DNA from 2 places in the Paracoccus sp. NIOT.M2S5SZ12 genome. Region 2 is predicted to be linked to the other one. Evidence: riboswitches for the same ligand, from Rfam matches in the RefSeq annotation. Region 2 holds a riboswitch; the other holds the start of a gene.
The links. Region 2 has a riboswitch for thiamine pyrophosphate ahead of thiD (bifunctional hydroxymethylpyrimidine kinase/phosphomethylpyrimidine kinase). Riboswitches for the same ligand answer to the same signal wherever they lie in the genome.
Positions count from the first base shown of each region.

Region 1: another riboswitch for thiamine pyrophosphate. It lies ahead of AC2SGK_RS11650 (thiamine ABC transporter substrate-binding protein); the one in region 2 lies ahead of thiD (bifunctional hydroxymethylpyrimidine kinase/phosphomethylpyrimidine kinase).

Region 1 is NZ_JBYLFR010000011.1:47,747-53,496, reverse strand. Features, by position in the region: gene aroC (chorismate synthase) at 1-554, opposite strand, end outside; gene mutS (DNA mismatch repair protein MutS) at 551-3,184, opposite strand; TPP riboswitch at 3,231-3,330, shown strand; gene AC2SGK_RS11650 (thiamine ABC transporter substrate-binding protein) at 3,360-4,331, shown strand; gene AC2SGK_RS11645 (ABC transporter permease family protein) at 4,310-5,750, shown strand, end outside.
Region 2 is NZ_JBYLFR010000005.1:70,829-76,578, reverse strand. Features, by position in the region: gene AC2SGK_RS06345 (DEAD/DEAH box helicase) at 1-325, opposite strand, end outside; gene AC2SGK_RS06340 (acyl-CoA thioesterase) at 484-960, opposite strand; gene AC2SGK_RS06335 (FAD-binding domain-containing protein) at 1,025-2,242, opposite strand; gene AC2SGK_RS06330 (glycerate kinase type-2 family protein) at 2,309-3,580, opposite strand; TPP riboswitch at 3,677-3,778, shown strand; gene thiD (bifunctional hydroxymethylpyrimidine kinase/phosphomethylpyrimidine kinase) at 3,843-4,646, shown strand; gene AC2SGK_RS06320 (FAD-dependent oxidoreductase) at 4,639-5,598, shown strand; gene thiS (sulfur carrier protein ThiS) at 5,588-5,750, shown strand, end outside.

The DNA of each region.
Region 1 (5,750 bases), on a different contig from region 2:
TCAGGCAGGAAGAACGGATTGTCGTTCACCGCGCCCAGGTCCAGCCGCGCGCGGTCCAGATGCATCGCCCCCATCTGCACCATATAACCGGTGATGCGCAGCTCCGGCACCATCGCGCCCAGCACCGCCTGCGCCACCGCACCGGCCGCGACCCGCGCGGCCGTCTCGCGCGCCGAAGACCGGCCGCCGCCGCGATAATCCCGCACCCCGTATTTCAGGTGATAGGTGATGTCGGCATGCCCCGGGCGAAAGCTGGTCGCGATGTCGCCGTAATCCTTGGACCGCTGGTCGGTGTTCTCGATCATCAGCTGGATCGCGGTCCCGGTGGTGACGCCCTCGAAGACGCCGGACAGGATGCGAACCTGGTCGGGTTCGCGCCGCTGCGTGGTATGCTTGGACGTGCCAGGGCGGCGGCGGTCCATGAAGCGCTGGATAAATTCTTCGGTCAGGGGCACGCCCGGCGGCACGCCGTCCACCGTCGCGCCCAGGGCCGGGCCGTGGCTTTCGCCCCAGGTGGTGAAGCGGAACTCGCGGCCGAAGGTGTTGTAGCTCATGGTCGCGTCTCCTCGGACAGGGCTTTCAACTCATAGATCAGGTCCAGCGCCTCGCGCGGGGACAGGGCGTCGGGATGGACCGCCTTCAGCCGGTCGTCCAGCGGCCGGGCCTTGGGCCCGGGCGGCGGGGCCGCGCGGAACAGCGGCAGATCGTCGATCAGCGCCACGGGGCGGGCCGACTGACGCTCTCCGCTTTCCAGCGCGGTCAGGACGGTGCGGGCGCGTTCCACGACGGAGGCGGGCAGGCCCGCCAGCTTTGCCACCTGCACGCCATAGCTGCGGTCGGCCGCGCCCTTCCTGACCTCGTGCAGGAAGATCACCTCGCCCTGCCATTCGCGCACGGTGACGGTGGCGTTCTCGACGCCCTCCAGCTTCGCGGACAGCGCCGTCATCTCGTGGTAATGCGTGGCGAACAGCGCGCGGCAGCGGTTGGCGGCATGCAGATGCTCCATCACCGCCCAAGCGATCGACAGCCCGTCCCAGGTCGAGGTGCCGCGCCCGATCTCATCCAGGATCACCAGCGCGCGGTCATCGGCCTGGTTCAGGATCGCGGCGGTTTCCACCATCTCGACCATGAAGGTCGAGCGCCCCCGCGCCAGGTCGTCGGCGGCGCCCACGCGGGAAAACAGCTGGCTGACCAGCCCGATATGCGCCGCGCGCGCGGGAATAAAGGCCCCTGCCTGCGCCAGCACCGCGATCAGCGCGTTCTGCCGCAGAAAGGTCGACTTGCCCGCCATGTTCGGCCCGGTCAGCAGCCAGATCGCGGGCGTGGCCCCGGTGGTCAGATCGCAATCATTGGCGACGAAGCTCTCCGCCTTGCGGCGCAGCGCGCGTTCCACGACCGGATGGCGGCCGCCTTCGATGACGAAGGCGCGGCTGTCGTCGACGCGCGGCCGGACCCAGCCCTCGCCCGAGGCGAGATCCGCGAAGGCGCAGGCCAGGTCGATCTCGGCCAGCGCGCGGGCCGCCTTCCCGATCCGCGCCGCCTGATCCAGGATCGCCGTCCGCAGGCGGTCGAAGATGCCCCGCTCGATCTCCAACGCGCGGTCGCGGGCGTTCAGGATGCGGGTCTCCAGTTCGGACAGTTCCACCGTGGTGAAGCGGATCTGGTTCGCGGTGGTCTGGCGGTGGATGAAGGTCTGGTTCAAGGGCGCGGCCATCATGCGCTCGGCATGGGTGGTCGTCGTCTCGATGAAATAGCCAAGGACGTTGTTATGCTTGATCTTCAGGCTGCCGACCCCGGCCAGGGCCGCGTAATCGGCCTGCATGCCCGCGATGACGCCGCGCCCCTCGTCGCGCAGGCGCCGGGTCTGGTCCAGATCGGCGTCATGCCCCTCGGCCACGAAACCGCCATCCCGCGCCAGCAGAGGCGGCTCGGCCACCAGCGCATCGTCCAGCAGATCGACCAGCGCCTCATGCCCGACCAGATCACCCGCCGCCTCGCGCAGCACCGGGGGCGCATCGCCGGGCAGACGCGCCGCGATCGCCGCGCCCTGCGTCAGCCCCGCCCGGATCGCGGCCAGATCGCGCGGCCCGCCCCGGTCCAGCGCCAGCCGCGACAGCGCCCGGTCCATGTCCGGCACCCGCGCCAGCGCGCCGCGAAGATCCGCCAGCAGCCGCGCATCCCCCGCCAGCGCCGCCACCGCATCATGGCGCGCCGCGATCAGGCCCAGATCGCGCGACGGCGCGCTGATCCGGCGTTCCAGAAGGCGCGCGCCCGGCGCGGTCACGGTGCGGTCGATGGCCGCCAGCAGCGAGCCGTCGCGCCCGCCCGACAGGGCCTGGGTCAGCTCCAGGTTCCGCCGGGTCGCGGCGTCGATCTGCATCGTGCCGCCCGCCCGTTCGCGCATGGGCGGGCGCAGCAGCGGCAGGCGGCCCTTCTGCGTCATGTCCAGATAATCGACGATGGCGCCCATCGCGGCCAGTTCGGCGCGGGTGAAGCTGCCGAAGCCATCCAGCGTCTCGACGCCATAGAGCGCGCAGAGCCGCCGCGTCCCGGCATTGCTGTCGAAGGCGCTGGCATGCAGGTCGGTCATCACCGCGCCCGCATCGCCGATCAGCTCCTCCAGCCCGGTGTCGCAGGCCAGCACCTCGCGCGGGGCCAGGCGCGCCAGTTCGAGGGCCAGGCGCGGCAGGGGGCAATCCATCACCGAAAACGCGCCGGTCGAGATGTCGACCCAGGCCAGCGCGCCCTCCTCGCGGACCACCACGAAGGCCGCCAGGTAATTGTGCCGCCGCGCCTCCAGCAGCGATTCCTCGGTCAGGGTGCCCGGTGTCACCAGCCGCACCACGTCGCGGGCCACGACCGATTTCGAACCGCGCTTCTTCGCCTCGGCCGGGTCCTCCATCTGTTCGGCGATGGCCACGCGGAACCCCTTGCGGATCAGCGTCAGCAGATAGCCCTCGGCGGCATGGACCGGCACGCCGCACATGGGGATCGGTTCCCCCAGATGGGTGCCGCGTTTCGTCAGCGCGATGTCCAGCGCGGCGGCGGCGGCCACCGCGTCGTCGAAGAACATCTCGTAGAAATCGCCCATGCGATAGAACAGCAGCGCGCCGGGATTGGCCTCCCGGATCGCAAGATACTGCGCCATCATCGGCGTGGGCTGGTCGGTCGCGTCCCTGGTCATGGGCGGTTTCTATCCGCTTGCGCGGGCGCGCGAAACCTCTACATTCAGGGGCACCTCGGGGTGCCCCATGCGGGCTGAGACGCGACAGCGGACCCGTAGAACCTGATCCGGCTCACACCGGCGGAGGGAAGGTGCGCACCCCTTCTTTTCGATCACCCGACAAGAGAGGCTGCCCATGAAATCCGTCCTGATCCCCGCTTTGCTGCTGGCCACCCCCGCTTTGGCCCAGGACCGCATCCTGACCGTCTATGCCGGCGACAGCGTCACCAGCGAATGGGGCCCCGGCCCCGCCATCGAGGAGGGGTTCGAGGCGATCTGCGACTGCGACCTGCAATTCGTGACCGGCGACGTGCTGCCGCGCATCCTGATGGAGGGGGCGGGCACCCAGGCCGACATCGTCTTCGGCCTGAACACCGACATGACCGCGCGCGCCCGCGCATCGGGCCTGTTCGCGCCGCACGGGCAGGACACGTCCGACCTGTCGCTGCCCATCGCGTGGGAGGACGACATCTTCCTGCCCTACAACTGGGGCGAGACGGCCTTCGTCTATGACAGCACCCGGCTGGAGAACCCGCCCGCCAGCTTCGCCGAGCTGCTGGAGGCCGAGGACATCAGCATCGTCATCCAGGACCCGCGCAGTTCTGTGTCGGGTCTGGCGATGCTGCTCTGGGTCAAGTCGGTCTATGGCGATGAGGCGGGCGAGGCCTGGGCGAAGCTGGCCCCCAAGGTGCTGACCGTCACCCGCGGCTGGTCCGAATCCTATGGCCTGTTCACGGATGGCGAGGCGGACATGGTGCTGTCCTATACCACGTCCCCCGCCTATCATATTGCGGCCGAAGAGGACGACACCAAGCGCGCCGCGATCTTCCCCGAGGGGCATTACTTCATGGCCGAACTGGTGGCGCAGGTCGCGGGCACCGATCAGCCCGAACTGGCGCAGGCCTTCATGGACTGGGTGCTGACCCCCGATTTCCAGGCGACGATCCCGCTGGCCAACTGGTCCCTGCCCGCGAAACTGCCTCAGGCCGACTGGCCGCAGGTGATGCGCGACCTGCCCCGGCCCGACAAGACCCTGTTCCTGTCCGAGGACGAGGCCGAGGCCCTTCGCGCCCCCGCCCTGGACGAATGGCAGCGGGCCCTCCGCTGAGCATCGGCCACGCCATCGCGGGCGCGCTGGCAGCGCTGATCCTGGGCACGCTGGCGGCGGTGGCCTGGGTCGCGGGCGGGCTGTCGGGCCTGACCGAATGGGACCTGCGCGCGGTCTGGTTCACGTGCTGGCAGGCGGCGCTGTCCGCGACCCTGTCGGCGGCGCTGGCCGTGCCAGTCGCACGCGCGCTGGCGCGGCGCCGGTTCCGGGGACGGGGGCTGCTGGTCACGCTGCTGGGCGCGCCCTTCATCCTGCCGGTGATCGTGGCAGTGCTGGGCCTGATCGCGATCTTCGGGCGCAACGGCGCGCTGAACGGCGCGCTGGAGGCCTTGGGCCTGCCCGCCATCGGCATCTATGGCTGGCAGGGGGTGATCCTGGCGCATGTGTTCTTCAACCTGCCGCTGTCGGTGCGGCTGATCCTGCAGGGCTGGCAGGCGATTCCCGCCGAACGCTTCCGGCTGGCTGCGTCCCTGGATTTCGCGCCCCGCGACATCGCCCGCCATCTGGAGCGCCCGATGCTGCGCGGCGTGCTGCCCGGCGTCTGGCTGGCGGTGTTCCTGGTCTGCCTGACCTCCTTCACGGTGGCGCTGGCCTTGGGCGGGGGGCCGCGGGCCACGACGGTGGAGCTGGCCATCTATCAGGCCTTCCGCTTCGATTTCGATCTGGGCCGGGCGGCGGCCCTGGGGATGGTTCAGATCGCGATCTGCATCGCGGCGGCGGCGCTGGCCGCGCGGATCACGGTGCCCGCGGGCTTCGGCGCGGGGCTGGACGCTTCGGGCGGGCCGCCCGCGCCCGACGGCTGGCGGCGGCCGGCGGATGCGGCGGTGATCGCGGCGGCGGCGGTGTTCCTGCTGGCGCCGCTGATCTCGGTCGCGGCGACGGGCCTGCCGCGCCTGACCGCCCTGCCGCCCGAGGTCTGGCAGGCCACGCGCCGCTCGGTGCTGATGGCGGTGATCTCGGCGCTGCTCTGCGCAGGCGCGGCCCTGGCGCTGGCCCTGACGGTGGCGCGGGGCGCGGCCCGGTGGGTCGAGGCGGCGGGCATGCTGCCGCTGATCGCCTCGCCGCTGGTGCTGGGGACGGGGCTGTTCATCCTGCTGCGCGGCACGGTCACGCCGCAGCAGATGGCCCTGCCGGTCACCGCGCTGATCAACACGGCCATGGCCCTGCCCTTCGCGCTGCGCGCGCTGATCCCCGCCGCGCGCACGCTGCAGGAGGATTACGGTCGGCTGGCCGCGTCGCTGGACCTGCGGGGCTGGGCGCGGCTGCGGCTCTTGGTCCTCCCGCGCCTGGCCCGGCCCCTGGGCTTCGGCGCGGGGCTGGCGGCGGCGCTGGCCATGGGCGATCTGGGGGTCATCACACTTTTCGCGGGCGACAACCCGACCCTGCCGCTGATGCTCTATCAGCTGATGAACGGCTATC
Region 2 (5,750 bases):
CGCCGACGCATGTCGCGATCTGCGCACCGGTGCCGGCATAAAGCCATTCCAGCTCGCGCGCGACCTGCAGCGCCAGTTCGCGCGTCGGCGCGATGGCGAGCGCCAGCGGCAGCTCGCCCGCGATCATGCGGTCGCCGTCCAGCAGGTCCGCCCCCATCGCCAGGCCAAAGGCCACCGTCTTGCCCGAGCCGGTCTGGGCCGAGACCAGCACGTCGCGGCCCGCGGCCTCGGGCGCCAGCACCGCCGACTGCACGGCGGTCAGCGTCTCATAGCCCTTGTCGGCCAACGCCGCCTGAAGCGGTGCGGGGAAGTTCAGTTCAGTCATGTGATTCGCCAAATGCGGGGGCCATGTGCGACCCGATGAGCGGCACCTATCGTCGCTGCGACCGGCCCACCCTGCACCCGCCGCCCCGGACATTCAGGGCCAAAGGCGGTTCCCTACGCGCTTTGCGACGGGAAGTCCACGGCAAAGCACGGCGGCGCTCAGGTCGTCCGGGACGCGGCCTCCTGCCGGGCGGCGATCTCGCGGCGCATCTCGCGTCGGACCTCGGCGGCGCGCCAGCGCTGGCGGTCGGTGTCGTCCTCCATCTCGGGGCGCGGCACCGGGACGGGCTGGCCGCGCTCATCCACGGCGACCATGGTGAAATAGCACGAATTGGTGTGCCGGCGCGTGCCGCGGCGGATCTTCTCGGCCTCGACGCGGATGCCCACCTCCATCGAGGTGCGGCCGGTATGGTTCACGCGGGCGCGGAAGGTCACCAGCTCGCCCACATGGATGGCCTCCTTGAAGGTCACCTGGTCGACCGACAGCGTCACCGCATATTCGCCCGACCAGCGCGAGGCGCAGGCATAGGCCACCCGGTCCAGGCTGGCCAGCAGCGCGCCGCCATGCACCTTGCCGCTGAAATTCGCCATGTCCGGCGTCATCAGCACCGTCATCTCAAGCCCGCGCCTGTCCATCGCCCGTCTCCTGCCGCATCGCCTGTCAGAGTGACGCAAGGGCAGCCCGCCCGCCAGCCCGGAATCAGCCGTGGCCCAGATCGCGCGTCAGCTCGGAGATCCTCTGGCGCAGCTTGAAATAGCCCGCCGTCGCCAGGGGCCAGACGCGCCGGTCCCAGTCCCGCTGCCATTCCGTCAGCGCGATGCCGCGATCCGCCAGCGCGGGCCGCGCGGCGTCCAGCCAGTCGCGCAGCGGCCCCCGCGTCACGAAGGGCGTGGCGATCTGGCGCGCGCCCGCCGCCGCCGCCCACCGCGCCAGATCGGCCGGATCGCGCGCCTCCAGCCGGTCGGGCGCGACGCCCGCACGGGCGGCGGCATCGGCCAGCGCCCCCGCCTCGAAGGCCGCGACGGGGTCCGCGACCGCCAGTGGCGATCGCAGATGGCTGGCCGCCAGCGTGGCGGATGCGACCAGCGGCAGGCCGTGCGGCGCGAAATCCTCCACGCAGCAGTCCTGGTCCGTGATCAGCAGCGCCGTGGGCCGCGTCGCGTCGGGCGCCACCGGGCGGCGCAGCGGCTGCAGCGGGGGCAGGCCGTCGGGTTCGCTGGCCTCCAGCCCTTCGGTGACCTCGGCCAGGTCGGAGGGCTGGGGCGCAAAGCGTCCATTGGTGAAGCGGCGGATGTTCTGGGCATCGGCGGCATAGGGCTTGCCCCGCGTGTGCAGCCCCGCCACCCATCGCCAGCTGAGCGTGTTCGACGCCGCATCCCCGTCCAGAAGATGGCGATAGAAGAAATCCGCCCCGACCCGCCACGGCAGCTCCAGCGTGAAGATCCAGATCGAGGCGAACCACATCCGCGCGTGGTTGTGCAGATAGCCGGTCGTGACCAGTTCCTCGGCCCAGGCATCCATGCAGTCCAGCCCGGTCCGCCCGTCGCAGGCCGCGCGGACGGCGCGCGCGCGGGCGCGGTCGGCCTCCAGTCCCGCCAGATCGGCCTCAAGCCCCCGGCGGTAGCCGTCCCAGACCTGCGGGCGCTGTTCCAGCCAGCCCTTGAAATAGCCGCGCCAGACGACCTCATGGATGAATTTCTCGGCCTCCTCGGGGCCGTGGGCGTCCAGGGCGGCGGCGATCACCTCCGGCTCGGTCAGCAGGCGGCGGCTGATCCAGGGCGACAGGCCCGACACCGCGCGATGCGCCCCCGGGCCCGCATCGGTGTTGCGCCCCGCGGCATAGCGGCGGCCCATGCGCGGGCGGAAGGCGTCAAGCCGGGCCAGCGCCTCGGCACGGGTGGGAACGGGGTCGGTCATGGGGCCATCCTGTCTGAACGCGGTCAGGCTGCCCAAGGCGGCCGCCGCATGCAACGCGGCGAAACGTCAGCCGGGCAGCACCAGCACGGCGCGGAAATCGTTCACGTTGGTCAGGGTCGGCCCCGTCATGATCAGGCTGTCGGTCGCCTGGAACAGGCCATAGCTGTCATGCGCCGCCAGCACCGCCGCCCCGTCCAGTCCCGCCGCGCGGGCGCGCGCCAGCGTGTCGGGGCCGATCAGCGCGCCCGCCGCGTCCTCGCTGCCGTCGATGCCGTCGGTATCGCCCGCCAGCGCGTGGATGCCCGGATGCCCGCGCAGCGCGACGGCCAAGGACAGCAGGAATTCGGTGTTGCGCCCGCCGCGCCCGGCCTTGCCCGCACCGATGGTCACGGTCGTCTCTCCGCCCGACAGAAGGACGGCGGGGGCCGGGGCGGGCGTGCCATGGGCCGCCACGGCGCGCGCCATGCCCGCCATGACGATGCCCAGCTCCCGGGCCTCGCCCTCCAGCGCGTCGCCCAGAAGGACGGGGGTGATACCCGCCCCGCGCGCCACCTCGGCCGCGGCCAGAAGCGACATCTGCGGGGCGGCGATCAGCCGGTAGTCCACCGGGAAATCGGCCCCCGGTTCGGGCGGGGCCAGCAGCAGGTCGCGCGCCGCCTGCGGCAGGTCCGGCCCCAGACGCGCCACCAGCCCCGAGAGGTCCATCGCCCCCGACGGGTCGGGCACCGTCGGCCCCGAGGCGATGGCCGCCGGATCGTCCCCCGGCACGTCCGAGATCGCCAGCGTCACCAGACGCGCGGGCGCGACCGCCTGCGCCAGCCGCCCGCCCTTGATCGCCGACAGGCGGCGGCGGACGCGGTTCATCTCCTCGATCGTCAGGCCGGAGCGCAGCAGCAGCCGGTTGACGGCGATCTTGTCCTCTAGCGTCAGCCCCGCGCGGGGCAGCGCCATCAGCGCCGACCCCCCGCCCGAGATCAGCGCGATGACCAGATCACCCTCGCCCGCGCCTTGGGCCAGCGCAAGGAAGCGGCGCGCGGCCTCCTCCGATGCGGCGTCGGGGACGGGATGGGACGCCTCCATCACCGCGATGCGCGTGGTGGGGACCGCATGGCCGTGGCGCGTGACGACCAGGCCCGACAGGTCCACATCGGGCCAGGCCGCCTCCAGGGCAGCGGCCATGGCGGCGGCGGACTTGCCCGCGCCCAGCACGATGCAGCGGCCCTGCGGCTTCTCGGGCAGATGCGCGGCCAGCACGCGCGCCGGATCGGCGGCCGCGACCGCCGCGTCGAACATGGCGCGCAGCAGGGCTGCGGGCTGGTCGGGGGTGATGGCGGTCATGGGCAATCCTTTCCTGTCGGTTCGGCGCGGACCTTAGCAGCCCGGCGTCCGGGCACCAGCCTTGCGGCGGCGACGGGGCGCGGCTAAGGTCCGATTCGCAAACCGTTGGGGTGTCCCGCTGAGGGGCTGAGAGGCGCAAGCCAACCCATCGAACCTGATCCGGGTCATACCGGCGGAGGGAACGGTGCAGAGACAGGCGGCCCGACCGCGCTCGAATCCCCCATTCCGTCCGTGATCCGTCATCGACCGAAGGGGGACGACCATGACCGCACCCATCGCCCTGACCATCGCCGGGTCCGATTCCGGCGGCGGCGCGGGCATCCAGGCTGACCTGAAGACCTTTTCCGCGCTTGGCTGCTACGGCGCCAGCGTGGTGACGGCGCTGACCGCGCAGAACACCCGCCGGGTGAGCATGGTCGAACCCGCCAGCCCCGCGATGATCGCCGCGCAGATCGCGGCCGTGCTGGACGATCTGGACGTGCGCGCGGTCAAGCTGGGCATGCTGGGCGGCCCCGCGGCCATCGCCGCCGTGGCCCGAGGGTTGGCGGGCTGCGCGCTGCCGGTCGTGCTGGACCCGGTGATGATCGCCAAGTCGGGCGACCGGCTGCTGCCGCCGGACGCCATGGCGGCGCTGCGCAGGCTGATCCCGCGGGCGACGCTGCTGACCCCGAACCTGCCCGAGGCGGCCTGCCTGCTGGACAGCCACCCCGCCGCCAGCATCCCAGAGATGGTGGCCCAAGGCAGCGCGCTGCGCGCCATGGGGGCGGCGGCGGTGCTGATGAAGGGCGGCCATGGCGCGCGCCCCGACTGCGTCGATCTGCTGCTGACCGAAGGCGGCGTCACGCGCCTTGTCGCGCAGCGTCAGGCCACGCGCAACACCCATGGCACGGGCTGCACCCTGTCTGCGGCCATCGCGGCGGGGCTGGCGCAGGGCCGTCCTCTGGAGGAGGCGGTCGCGCGGGCGCATGCCTATCTGCAGGCGGCCATCGCCGGGGCGGACGGGCTGGGCGTGGGTTCGGGGCATGGGCCGGTGCATCACTTTCACGCGGTCTGGGACCATGTCTGACGTCACCATCATCGGCGCGGGTGTCGCGGGACTGTTCACCGCGCACGCGCTGATGCGCCGGGGGATCACCCCGCGCATCCTGGACCGCAACGGCCCGCCGGGGCCGCATGGCTGTTCGTGGTGGGCGGGCGGCATGCTGGCCCCGCATTGCGAGGCCGTGACGGCCGAGCCGGTCATCACCCGCCTTGGCGCCGAGGCGGCGCAGGCCTGGTCCGCCGTCACCCCGGTCACCCATCGCGGCACGCTGGTCGTGGCGCTGGACCGCGACCGGGTGGAGCTGGCGCGCTTCGCCCGCCGCGCCACCGGCCACCGCCCCTGCGACAGCGCCGATCTGGAGCCGGACCTGCCGCCGCGACCGGGCCTCTTCTTCGCCGATGAGGCGCATCTGGACCCCCGCCGCGCGCTGGCCGATCTGCTGGCCTGGCTCTCCGCGCGCGGCATCACGGTGGAACGCGCCGAGGCGGAGCCCGACGACATCCCCGGCGCGGTGATCGACGCGCGGGGCCTCTCGGCCGCCCTGCCCGGCCTGCGCGGCGTGCGCGGCGAGATGGCCGTGCTGCACGCGCCCGAGGTGACGCTGACCCGGCCCCTGCGGCTGCTGCATCCGCGCCATCCGCTCTACATCGTGCCGCGCGCGGGGAGCCTGTTCATGCTGGGCGCGACCCAGATCGAAAGCGCCAGCCGCGCGCCGGTCACGGCGCGGTCGGTGCTGGAACTGCTGTCGGCGGCCTATGCGCTGGACCCGCGCTTCGCGGAAGGGTCCGTGGTCGAGCTGGGCGCGGACCTGCGCCCGGCCTTTCCTGACAACATCCCCCGCGTGACGGTGCGGGGGCGCGTCCTGCATCTGAACGGCCTCTTTCGCCACGGCTATCTGATGGCGCCGGCGCTGGCGCGGCAGGCCGCCGACTATCTGACCGACCGCATCAAGGGAGAACTGGTCCATGAGGATTGAGGTCAACGGCACCCCCCGCGACATCGCCGCCACCACGCTGGAGGCCGCCCTGGCCGAGCTGGGCTGGGCCGAGGCCCGCGTCGCCACCGCGCTGAACGGCGACTTCGTGCCCTCCTCGGCCCGCGCCGCGCAGGTCCTGCGCGAGGGCGACC